2 regions of the Microcella alkaliphila genome follow, and region 2 is predicted to be linked to the other one. Evidence: predicted binding sites of a transcription regulator. Region 2 holds the regulator's gene; the other holds the start of a gene.
What was found. Region 2 encodes LexA, which represses DNA repair genes until DNA is damaged. Its sites were predicted from a motif close to TCGAACANNTGTTCGA; they were not measured.

Region 1 (4,806 bases), 860 kb from region 2:
CGTACTGGCTGATCTGGTAGTTCTTCGCAAGGTCGGGGTAGAAGTAGTTCTTGCGCGCGAAGCGGCTCGACGGGGCGATCTGGCAGCCGAGCGCGAGGCCCAGCGAGATCGAATACTGAACGGCCGTCTCGTTGACCACAGGCAGGCTGCCGGGAAGTCCGAGGCAGACCGGCGTGATCGCCGTGTTCGGCTCGGTGATGGCATTGCCGCTGAACGCCGGGTTCGGGGCGTCGGAGAACATCTTCGTCTTCGTGCTGAGCTCGACGTGCACCTCGAAGCCGAGCACCGGTTCGAACAGTTCGAGGGCCTTGTCGAAGTCCATGAGTTCAGCGCGCGCCATACCGACAATCCTACGGGCGCGGGGAGGGGCGGGATGCGCGGGGGCGGCGGCTCGCGGCGATCGTGGCCCCCGTGGTTGCGTGTTGTGATGTCACACTTTCCCCGTGAGCGGACAGTCTTAGGCATGAGGGATGATCTCGCCGACGACACCGCCCTATGGGCGGCTTGTCGGGGCGGCGACGGAGAGGCTTTCGGCGCGTTGTGGGATCGACATCGAGACGCAGTGTTTCGGCAGGCACTGCGTCAGGTGACCAATCCTGTTGACGCCGAGGACGTCACCGGGGTCACCTTCCTGGAGGCATGGCGACGACGGGCCCGCGTTCGCGTCGTGAACAACTCCGTGCTGCCGTGGTTGCTGACGACCTGCAGAAACGTAGCGCGAAACCACGAACGCTCACTACGGCGATACAAGGCACTTCTCGACTCGCTACCGACAACACAGGCGCATGACGTTCTCGATGACATCGGCGCGCGTGAGCAAGCAGAGCGAGCCCTCGGCTCTCTGCCGGACGTAGACCGAGAGCTTCTGACCCTCACCGCAGTCCAGGGCCTGAATGTGCGGGAAGCGGGAGAGAAGCTCGGACTGACACACGCCGCCGCGAGGGCTCGCCTATCGCGAGCAAAGGCGAGACTGCGAACCGCAGCAGAACTAGACGACGAGGAAGGGGCCGCTTCATGAACACCCCTACGTTCACTCCTGAGCGCAGCGACGCGTGGCGCGAGGCCATCGTCAAACATGTCTCCGTCGAGGCAGAGGCGCTGAGCCGACGGCCCAATCGAGCCGTGATCGCTACGGTGTCGACTGGAGTCGGATTCCTCGTGCTCGGCGGGGGTCTCACCGCGGCTGCCGCCGCAGGGTTGCTTGACTGGCCGTTCTCGGTAAATGCCCCGCTACCTGGCGGCGAGATCGTAACCGTGCTCCCGCCAGAAGCGGTAGGGCGAGACGACGGTGACCTTCCAACTGAAGGGCTACTGGTCGACCAGACGGGCGCAGGCTCCGCTCAGGTGACTCTTCCTTCACCACCATCCGAAGCGACCCACGTCAGCGTCCAGATCACGTGTTTGTCGGCCGGCACCATCTCGTTTGGTACCGACCCGTTGAACAGCCCGGAAATCATCTGCGAGCAGGGCGACGATCCCGCCTCCACGTGGTACGACTTCCCGGTCAACGGACAAGATTCCATCTTCCTCACCAGCCCCGTTGACGTGAGGTGGCGGATCGCCGCCGTGTACGTCGCACGGGAGGCAACCGATTGGGGCGTGAACGCGAAGGGCGAGACCTTCGGAGTCGCGAATGAGACCGGAACGCCAGACCTGATCGCCGTGCTCACGACGGAGGGGCGGCCGGGCTACGTGTACACCGCTGAGCTAGCCGAAATCGACGGAACTGCCGCGGCCAAAGAGTTCACCTCGCCCGCAGACGCACTGCGCTGGCAAGAAGAACAGCGAGGCAAGCGGCTTTCGGTGCCCGTGTACTTGTCCGACGGCGAAACAGTCATTGGCGAATTCGTCCTCCAGAACCCTTGAGTACCGCGCTGGTCAGGCAAGTCGGGTTTCGTGCCCGAAGTGAAACGTGGCGTGCGAACTGGTGGAGGCACAGCCATGCTTCTGGAGCCCGAGTCGGCGATCGCGACTTCGATCGAGATGAGCAAACGATCCGACGTGCTCCCACCGTGAATTACCACTGGCCAGCATCAGCCTGCTGTCGGGGTGCGGTCGCCTAAACCGGGGCCGGTTCGCGGTGGGCGCGATTTGCGCGGACGATGGCGACGGCGTCGACTGCTCCGTGCATCCCGATGAGAAGGAGCGCCGCGATCGGCGGCCAGCCGAGCGACGCGATCAAGAAGGTGCCGCCGATGATCGTGATGTGCAGCACGATGATGCGCGGGTAGGCGCTCATCATCAGCGCGCTGCCGCGCTTCGGGCCGAGCGGGCCGAACGCGGCCATCGCGAGCTGGATCAGGCCGCCGACCGCGAAGACGAGGAAGACACCGAGCCAGTCGATCGTGGCGAGGCTGAGGGCGTCGGGGCCGGCAAGGGAATTCGGGTTGTTGCTCGCGCCGATGCTGAACGCGCCGGCGGCGATCGAGAAGACGAAGACACCGTGGACGATCGTGAACATTCCGTAGTGGAAGCAGAAGAAGATCGTCATGCCGATCACCGCGATCGGGCCGGGGTTGATCGGGCGGCCGTTCACGATCAGCGCGTCGGTGCCGGGGTCGGCGATCGTGCGCAGCATGCGGATCACCATCGCGACGCCCAGCGCCACATTCTCGAGCCAGTACAAGATGATCACTTCGCGCCAATCCCAGCCGAAGAAGAGCACGCCGGCGATGGGGAGCAGCGTGTAGATCGCGATCGTGAGGATGCGCGGGGCCAGGCGGGTGGGGCCGGGGTGCGATTCGGGGGTGGGTGCGGTGAGAGCGGGGGTGGCGGCGGGTGCGGGGGTCGCTGGTGCGCTGTGGTAGGGCGCGTTGCCTGCTGGGACAGGGTCGCCGCGGCCGGTCGCGTTGGGCTCGTTCTCGCTCTCACTCTCGCTCATCGGTGTGATTCTGACACGGCACCTCTCCTCCACAATCGCGCCGCGAAAAACCTTTCCACGAGGTTGCCTCGCACTCTGTACATACGTTCGACTGCTTGAGACAATGGAGTATGTCCAATTCGAACGCATTACTCACCTTGACGCTCGTCGCGTCGCTGGTGGAAACGGAGCAGCCGTTCGCCGCTCCGGCGGTCGATGGGCTCAGCGACAACGAGCTGATCTCCCTGCAACGCGTGCTCGCCGAGGTGCGCCGGCGGGCTGACGCGGCTGCAGCGTTGGTCGCTGCCGCGGTCGCCTACCGCTCGCGGCACGAACTCGGGCACGACGGGCTCGCCCAGCGGCTCGGGGCTCGGACCCCGCAGAAGCTCGTGCAGACCCTGACCGGCGGCAGCGCGCGTGACGCCGCCGCGCTCGTGCGGGTCGGGTCGCTGCTCGACGCGCAGGCTGAAGCTCAGTCGCGGGTCGCTGACGAAGCGCCGGGCGTTGCTCCGGCCGAGTCTCGACAGCCGCGCCGCCCGTGGCTCGACTGCGTGACCGACGCCGTCTCCCGGGCGCAGCTGACGATCGAGCAGGCATCGGCGATCCAGGTCGGGCTCGGCGAGCCCGATGCCGGGGCGTGTACGCACCCCGAGCACGAAAGCGCGACCGCGGCACCCCTCAGCGAGGCTGGTGCTGCGATTGCGGACGGTCAGTCACGCGACGCCGCCGAGCCTGCTGGCAGCGACGCGATATCCCCGCGTCCGACACATGTGTGCACCGTGGTGACCGCTACGCAGTTGGCTGAGGCCGCCCGGGCGCTCGTCGCGTGCGCTCCCGCCGTGACGGTCGAGCAGCTCGCCGCCCGCGCCCGCGAAGCCCGCGCCGTGCTCGACGCCGACGCCGACGTCGAACGCGCCGCCGAAGCCGAGCAGGCCCGCCGCGACCGCCGCTACCTCTACCTGACCCAGCAACCCGACGGCATGACGCGACTGTCCGGGCTGCTCGACCCCGAATCCGCCGCGCTGGTGCGCTCCGCGATTGACGGGGCCACCTCACCCCGCCGCGGAGGACCGCGCTTTGTGAGCGAATCCGAGATCGAACGCGCCGAACGCATCATCAACGACACCCGCACGACCGAGCAGATCGCCGTTGATGCGCTCGTCGAACTCGTTCGCATCGGCGGGCACGTCGCCCCCACCGAACTCATCGGCGTCGCCCCGCCCGCCGTGCAGGTGATCGTCGCCGAACGCGACCTGCGCGCCCGAGCCGGCCTCGCCCGCGTCGAAGGCCAGAGCGAGCCCGTCAGCGTCGCCACCGCCGAACGGCACCGCTGCGCCGCCGGAACCCTCGCCGTCGTCGTCGACGACGCCGGAGACGTGCTCAACCTCGGCCGCGAAACCCGCCTCTACACGCGCCGCCAGCGCCTCGCGCTCGCCGCCCGCGACGGAGGGTGCCGGTTCCCCGGCTGCGAGCGACCGCCCTCCTGGACGGAAGCCCACCACATCACCGAATGGATACACGGGGGCAGAACCGACGTCGCCAATGGAATCCTTCTCTGCCGACACCACCACATGCTGCTGCACAACAACGGTTGGCAGATCGAGCGCCACCTCACCGCCGGATTCGCCTTCCGGCCACCACCCGGCGTCGACCCGAGCCGAAGCCCGATACCCGCGCCCACCAAGAGCAGGGTGCTCCCCCGCGCGATCCGAGTGAGAGAACGCCGCAGTGGCAGTGAGCCAGGCCCAATGGGAGCCGGGCCGAATGCGAGACGAAGGACGCCGAGCGACTAACCGAGCTGCGGGGCCTTCGCCCAGAGCGGGCCGCCCCAGTCCGACTCCAGCAGCTGCTCGACCGCCGCGCCCACCTGGTACAGCCGCGCGTCGTGCCGCGCCGGAGCCATGATCTGCAGACCCGTCGGCAGCCCGTCCTCCGGCGCGAGCCCC
Region 2 (4,806 bases):
CCACGTCGACGGGCTGTCCGTCGAGCTGCACCTGCAGGGTGCGGGGGGTGAAGTCTCCGGCCGGCTGAGCGCTGAAGTAGTGCTCCTGAGCCATGCAGTGAATCTACCGAACGTGAGCACTATGCTGAAGCGAATGATTTCCGACGGTGTGACGCCGGGCGACGACACCGCCCCCGGCACGAGCGAGGCTCCCGTCGACCACGGGGCCGACGCTGTTGCGCGCGTTCTCGCGAATGCCGACAGTGCCGCCCGCCGCGTCAGCATCCGCGAGGGGCGGGCCACGGCCCTGCAGCAGCAGAGCGACTACCTCGACGACCGGGATGGCGACCAATTCGACCGGGAAGACCGCGCGGCGCTCAGGCGGGTGCGCGGCCTCTCGACAGAGCTTGATGACGTCACCGAGGTCGAGTACCGGCAGCTGCGTCTGGAGAACGTCGTGTTGATCGGCGTGTACTCCCACGGTTCGCTCGAGGACGCCGAAAACTCGCTGCGGGAGCTGGCTGCGCTCGCCGAGACCGCCGGCGCCGTCGTGCTCGACGGCCTGCTTCAGCGTCGCCCGCACCCCGACCCGAGCACGTATCTCGGCAAGGGCAAGGCGGCCGAGCTGGCGATGATTGTGGCCGAGCTGGGGGCCGACACGGTCGTCGCCGACACCGAGCTCGCGCCCAGCCAGCGCCGCGCCCTAGAAGACGTGGTGAAGGTAAAGGTCATCGACCGCACCGCCGTCATTCTCGACATCTTCAGCCAGCACGCGAAGAGCCGAGAGGGTAAGGCGCAGGTGGAACTCGCGCAGCTCGAGTACCTGCTTCCGCGCTTGCGCGGGTGGGGTGACTCGATGTCACGCCAGGCCGGTGGCCAGGTGGGCGCCGGGGGCGCCGGTATGGGCTCGCGTGGTCCCGGTGAGACGAAGATCGAACTCGACCGTCGGCGCATCAACACGCGCATGGCGAAGCTGCGGCGCCAGATCAAGGGCTTTGCTCCGGCCCGGGCGGCCAAGCGCGCGAATCGAGACCGGTACTCGGTGCCGAGCGTCGCGATCGCCGGCTACACGAACGCGGGCAAGTCGAGTCTGTTGAACCGCATTACGCGGGCAGGCGTCCTCGTCGAGAACGCCCTCTTCGCGACCCTCGACGCGACGGTGCGCAAATCGTCCACGCCGGACGGCCGCCCGTTCACCCTCGTCGACACGGTGGGCTTCGTGCGCAACCTTCCGCACCAGCTGGTCGAGGCGTTCCGCTCGACCCTGGAAGAGGTGGGCGAGGCTGACGTGATCGTCCACGTGGTCGACGGCGCGCATCCCGACCCGGCGGCGCAGTTGGCGACCGTCCGCGACGTGATCGGCAGCGTTGACGCTCGCGACATTCCCGAGATCGTGGCGTTCAACAAGAGCGACCTCATCGACGAGGATGCGCGACTGCTGCTGCGCGGTCTCGAACCCACGGCGGTCTTTGTTTCCGCCAAGACGGGTGAGGGCATCGACGAGTTGCGCGCCCGCATCGGCGAGGTGTTGCCCGACCCCGACGTCGAGGTCGTCGTCGTGGTGCCCTACGACCGGGGCGAGCTCGTTGCACTGCTGCACGAGCGCGGCCGCATCCTGTCGACCGAGTACGAGGAGGGCGGCACCCGCGTGCACGCCTTCGTGTCGCCTCAGCACGAGGCGCACCTTGCCGAGTTTGTGGTCGCGGACGCGACCGCTTCTTCGGCGCCGAACGGTTCTTAGACCGAGCGCAACACCGCGACGACCTTGCCGAGCACCTCGGCGTGGTCGCCGAGGATCGGTTCGTACGCCGTGTTGCGGGGCAACAGCCACGTGTGACCGTCTCGCTGACGGAACACCTTGACCGTGGCCTCGCCGTCGAGCATCGCCGCGACGATCTCGCCGTTCTCTGCCGTTTGCTGGCGTCGTACGACGACGAGGTCGCCATCGCAGATGGCGGCGTCGATCATCGAGTCTCCGACGACGGTCAGCATGAACAGTTCGCCGTTGCCCACGAGCGTGCGGGGGAGTGGCACGACCTCTTCGACCATCTGATCGGCCGTGATCGGGATGCCCGCCGCGATGCGACCGACGAGAGGCACCATGGCCGCATCGGCAACCTGGGGAGCATCGGGATCGGGATGCTCGGACGCGGACGGCTCGAGGTCGATGAGAACCTCCATCGCTCGCGGCCGATTGGGGTCGCGCCGCAGGTAGCCGCTCAGTTCGAGCTGCCCCAGCTGGTGCGCGACGCTCGAGAGCGACGACAGGCCGACGGCCTCGCCGATCTCACGCATGCTCGGCGGGTAGCCGCGCTGGGCGATTGACGCCTGGATCGCTCGCAGGATTGCCTGCTGCTTGTCGCTCAGCGTGGTGCGGCGACGGGTGCCGCTGCTGCTCGCGGTGCTTTCAGCCATGGGGTTCCCTCGCTCGTCGTGGGCCGCCGCGTGGGCGATGTCGGTGGTCGATGGTCGACTGTCCGTGGTGTCGAAACTCTATCCAGCAACTCCGTCGCAATCAAACATCTGTTCGAGCGTGTCGGTGGTTCCGGTCACAATTTCGGCAGAAACACTTGAACTCGCGTTCGATCGAATGTATGTTCGGAACACGGGTTCGCATCGCCCCTCCCGGCCGAGGGGCGATGCACCTCCGGCGGGCCCCCGCCGCCGGAGGCCCGATCCCTGACACGAGGAGCCCACGATGACCACGATCGACGCAGGTGCGTTCCCCACCATCGTTCGCAGCGCTGACGCCTCGTCCGCTCCCGTCGCCACGCGGTTGCGTCTGACGCGGCGCGGTCGCGCCGTCATTACGACGCTGGTCACCGCGCCGATCGTCGCTCTCGTCGTGGCGCTCGCCCTCTCCGGCGGCGAGGCGACCGCAACCTCCGGCGACGTAGTGCTGCCCGTCGTGACCGTCGAGGCCGGTCAGACTCTGTGGCAGCTTGCCGGGTCCGTGGCACCCGGCGCCAACCCCGCCGACCTGGTTGCCGACATCATCACCCTGAATGGGCTCGACTCGGCGGCGGTCATGCCGGGTCAGACGCTGCTGCTCCCCGAGCGTTACCTCGACTAAGCCGCCCTACGATGGGCACGTGACTCGGCTCGAGGACCTGCCTATCCGCGACGACCTGCGCGGGGCGACACCATACGGTGCCCCCCAGCGGCCCGTCCGCATTCAACTCAACGTCAACGAGAATACGCATCCCGTGCCCGAGGCGGTCGTCGCCCACGTGACGGCGGCCGTCGAGCGCGCCGTTCGCGGCGTCAACCGCTACCCCGACCGTGAGTTCACGGAGCTTCGCGAGCACCTCGCCTCCTACCTGAGTGCTGCGGAGCCGGCCGATCCGGTCACGCCCGACCAGGTATGGGCGGCCAATGGCTCGAACGAGGTCATCCAGCACATGCTGCAAGCGTTCGGGGGCCCGGGTCGCCGAATTCTTGGTTTCCCGCCCACGTACTCGATGCACTCGATCATCGCGGCCGGCACTGGAACGGAGTGGATCACGGCCGAGCGCGACGCTGACTTCCGAATCAGCCCCGAGACGGTGCGGTCTGCGATCGAGCGAGCACAGCCCGACATTGTCGTGCTGTGTGCCCCCAATAACCCGACGGGCACCCCCCTCGGGCTTGAGACCGTTGAGGCCGCCTACGCCGCGACGACCGGCATCCTGCTTGTTGATGAGGCGTACGCCGAATTCATGCCCGATGGACACCGTTCGGCGCTGTCCCTGCTGCCGGGCCGCCCCCGCCTGGCCGTGTCCCGCACGATGAGTAAGGCGTTCGCATTCGCGGGAGCGCGCCTGGGCTACCTCGCCGCCGATCCCGCCCTGATCGACGCCCTGCGGCTCGTGCGGTTGCCGTACCACCTGTCGGCGATCACGCAGGCGGCGGCGGTCGCCGCCCTGCAGCAGGCACCGACGATGCTCGCGACGGTCGACGCGATTCGCACCCAGCGAGACCGACTGCTGGCCGAGCTGCCCGCACTCGGCTACGCCCCGCACGACAGCTGGGCGAATTTCGTGCTGTTCGGCGGCGTCGACGATCCGGCCGCGACGTTCCACTACCTGCTCGAGCGCGACATCCTTATCCGCGATGTCGGGCTCGCCGGCCACCTGCGGGTCACCGCCGGCACCGAGGCCGAGACCAGTGAGTTCCTCGACGTGCTCGGTAGGATGCCCAGGTGACCAGCCCCCGCACCGCCGACCTTCGCCGCGAGACGAGCGAGTCGAGCATCCGCCTGTCCCTCAATCTCGACGGCACGGGCCGTTCCTCGATCGACACGACGGTGCCGTTCTTCAACCACATGTTGACGGCTTTTGCGAAGCACGCCCTCGTCGACCTCGAGGTGTCCGCCCACGGCGACACGGACATCGACGTACACCACACGGTCGAAGACACGGGAATCGTGCTCGGCCAGGCCATCGCGAGAGCGCTCGGCGACAAGTCGGGCATCGCCCGCTTCGGCGACGCCCACGTGCCGCTCGATGAGGCGCTCGCGCGCGCCGTAGTCGACGTCTCGGGGCGCCCCTACCTCGTTCACTCGGGCGAGCCCGAGGGCTTCGAGCACCACCTCATCGGCGGCCACTTCACCGGTTCCATGGTGCGCCACGTGTTCGAAGCGATCACGTTCCACGCGGGCCTGTCGGTGCACCTCACCGTGCTCGCGGGTCGCGACCCGCACCACATCGCCGAGGCGCAGTTCAAGGCCTTCGCTCGCGCGTTTCGGAAGGCCGTGGAGCCAGACGCACGCGTGTCGGGCATCCCGTCGACCAAGGGTGCGCTCTGAACGTGTCCGGCGCCGCGCCCACCGTCGCGCTGCTCGACTAC

Region 1: CPY97_RS09800 (HNH endonuclease signature motif containing protein) is a predicted target of LexA. The motif match lies at 2,957-2,972, and genes of this name have one in related genera.

What each region holds. Positions count from the first base shown of each region.
Region 1 covers NZ_AP017315.1:1,980,131-1,984,936, forward strand. The annotation lists gene gatB (Asp-tRNA(Asn)/Glu-tRNA(Gln) amidotransferase subunit GatB) at 1-340, opposite strand, end outside; gene CPY97_RS09785 (RNA polymerase sigma factor) at 464-1,018, shown strand; gene CPY97_RS09790 (hypothetical protein) at 1,015-1,866, shown strand; gene CPY97_RS09795 (DUF6498-containing protein) at 2,060-2,881, opposite strand; gene CPY97_RS09800 (HNH endonuclease signature motif containing protein) at 2,992-4,653, shown strand; gene gatA (Asp-tRNA(Asn)/Glu-tRNA(Gln) amidotransferase subunit GatA) at 4,650-4,806, opposite strand, start outside.
Region 2 covers NZ_AP017315.1:1,117,671-1,122,476, forward strand. The annotation lists gene CPY97_RS05475 (class I SAM-dependent methyltransferase) at 1-94, opposite strand, end outside; gene hflX (GTPase HflX) at 134-1,720, shown strand; gene lexA (transcriptional repressor LexA) at 1,717-2,394, opposite strand; gene CPY97_RS05490 (LysM peptidoglycan-binding domain-containing protein) at 2,678-3,052, shown strand; gene CPY97_RS05495 (histidinol-phosphate transaminase) at 3,072-4,163, shown strand; gene hisB (imidazoleglycerol-phosphate dehydratase HisB) at 4,160-4,765, shown strand; gene hisH (imidazole glycerol phosphate synthase subunit HisH) at 4,768-4,806, shown strand, end outside.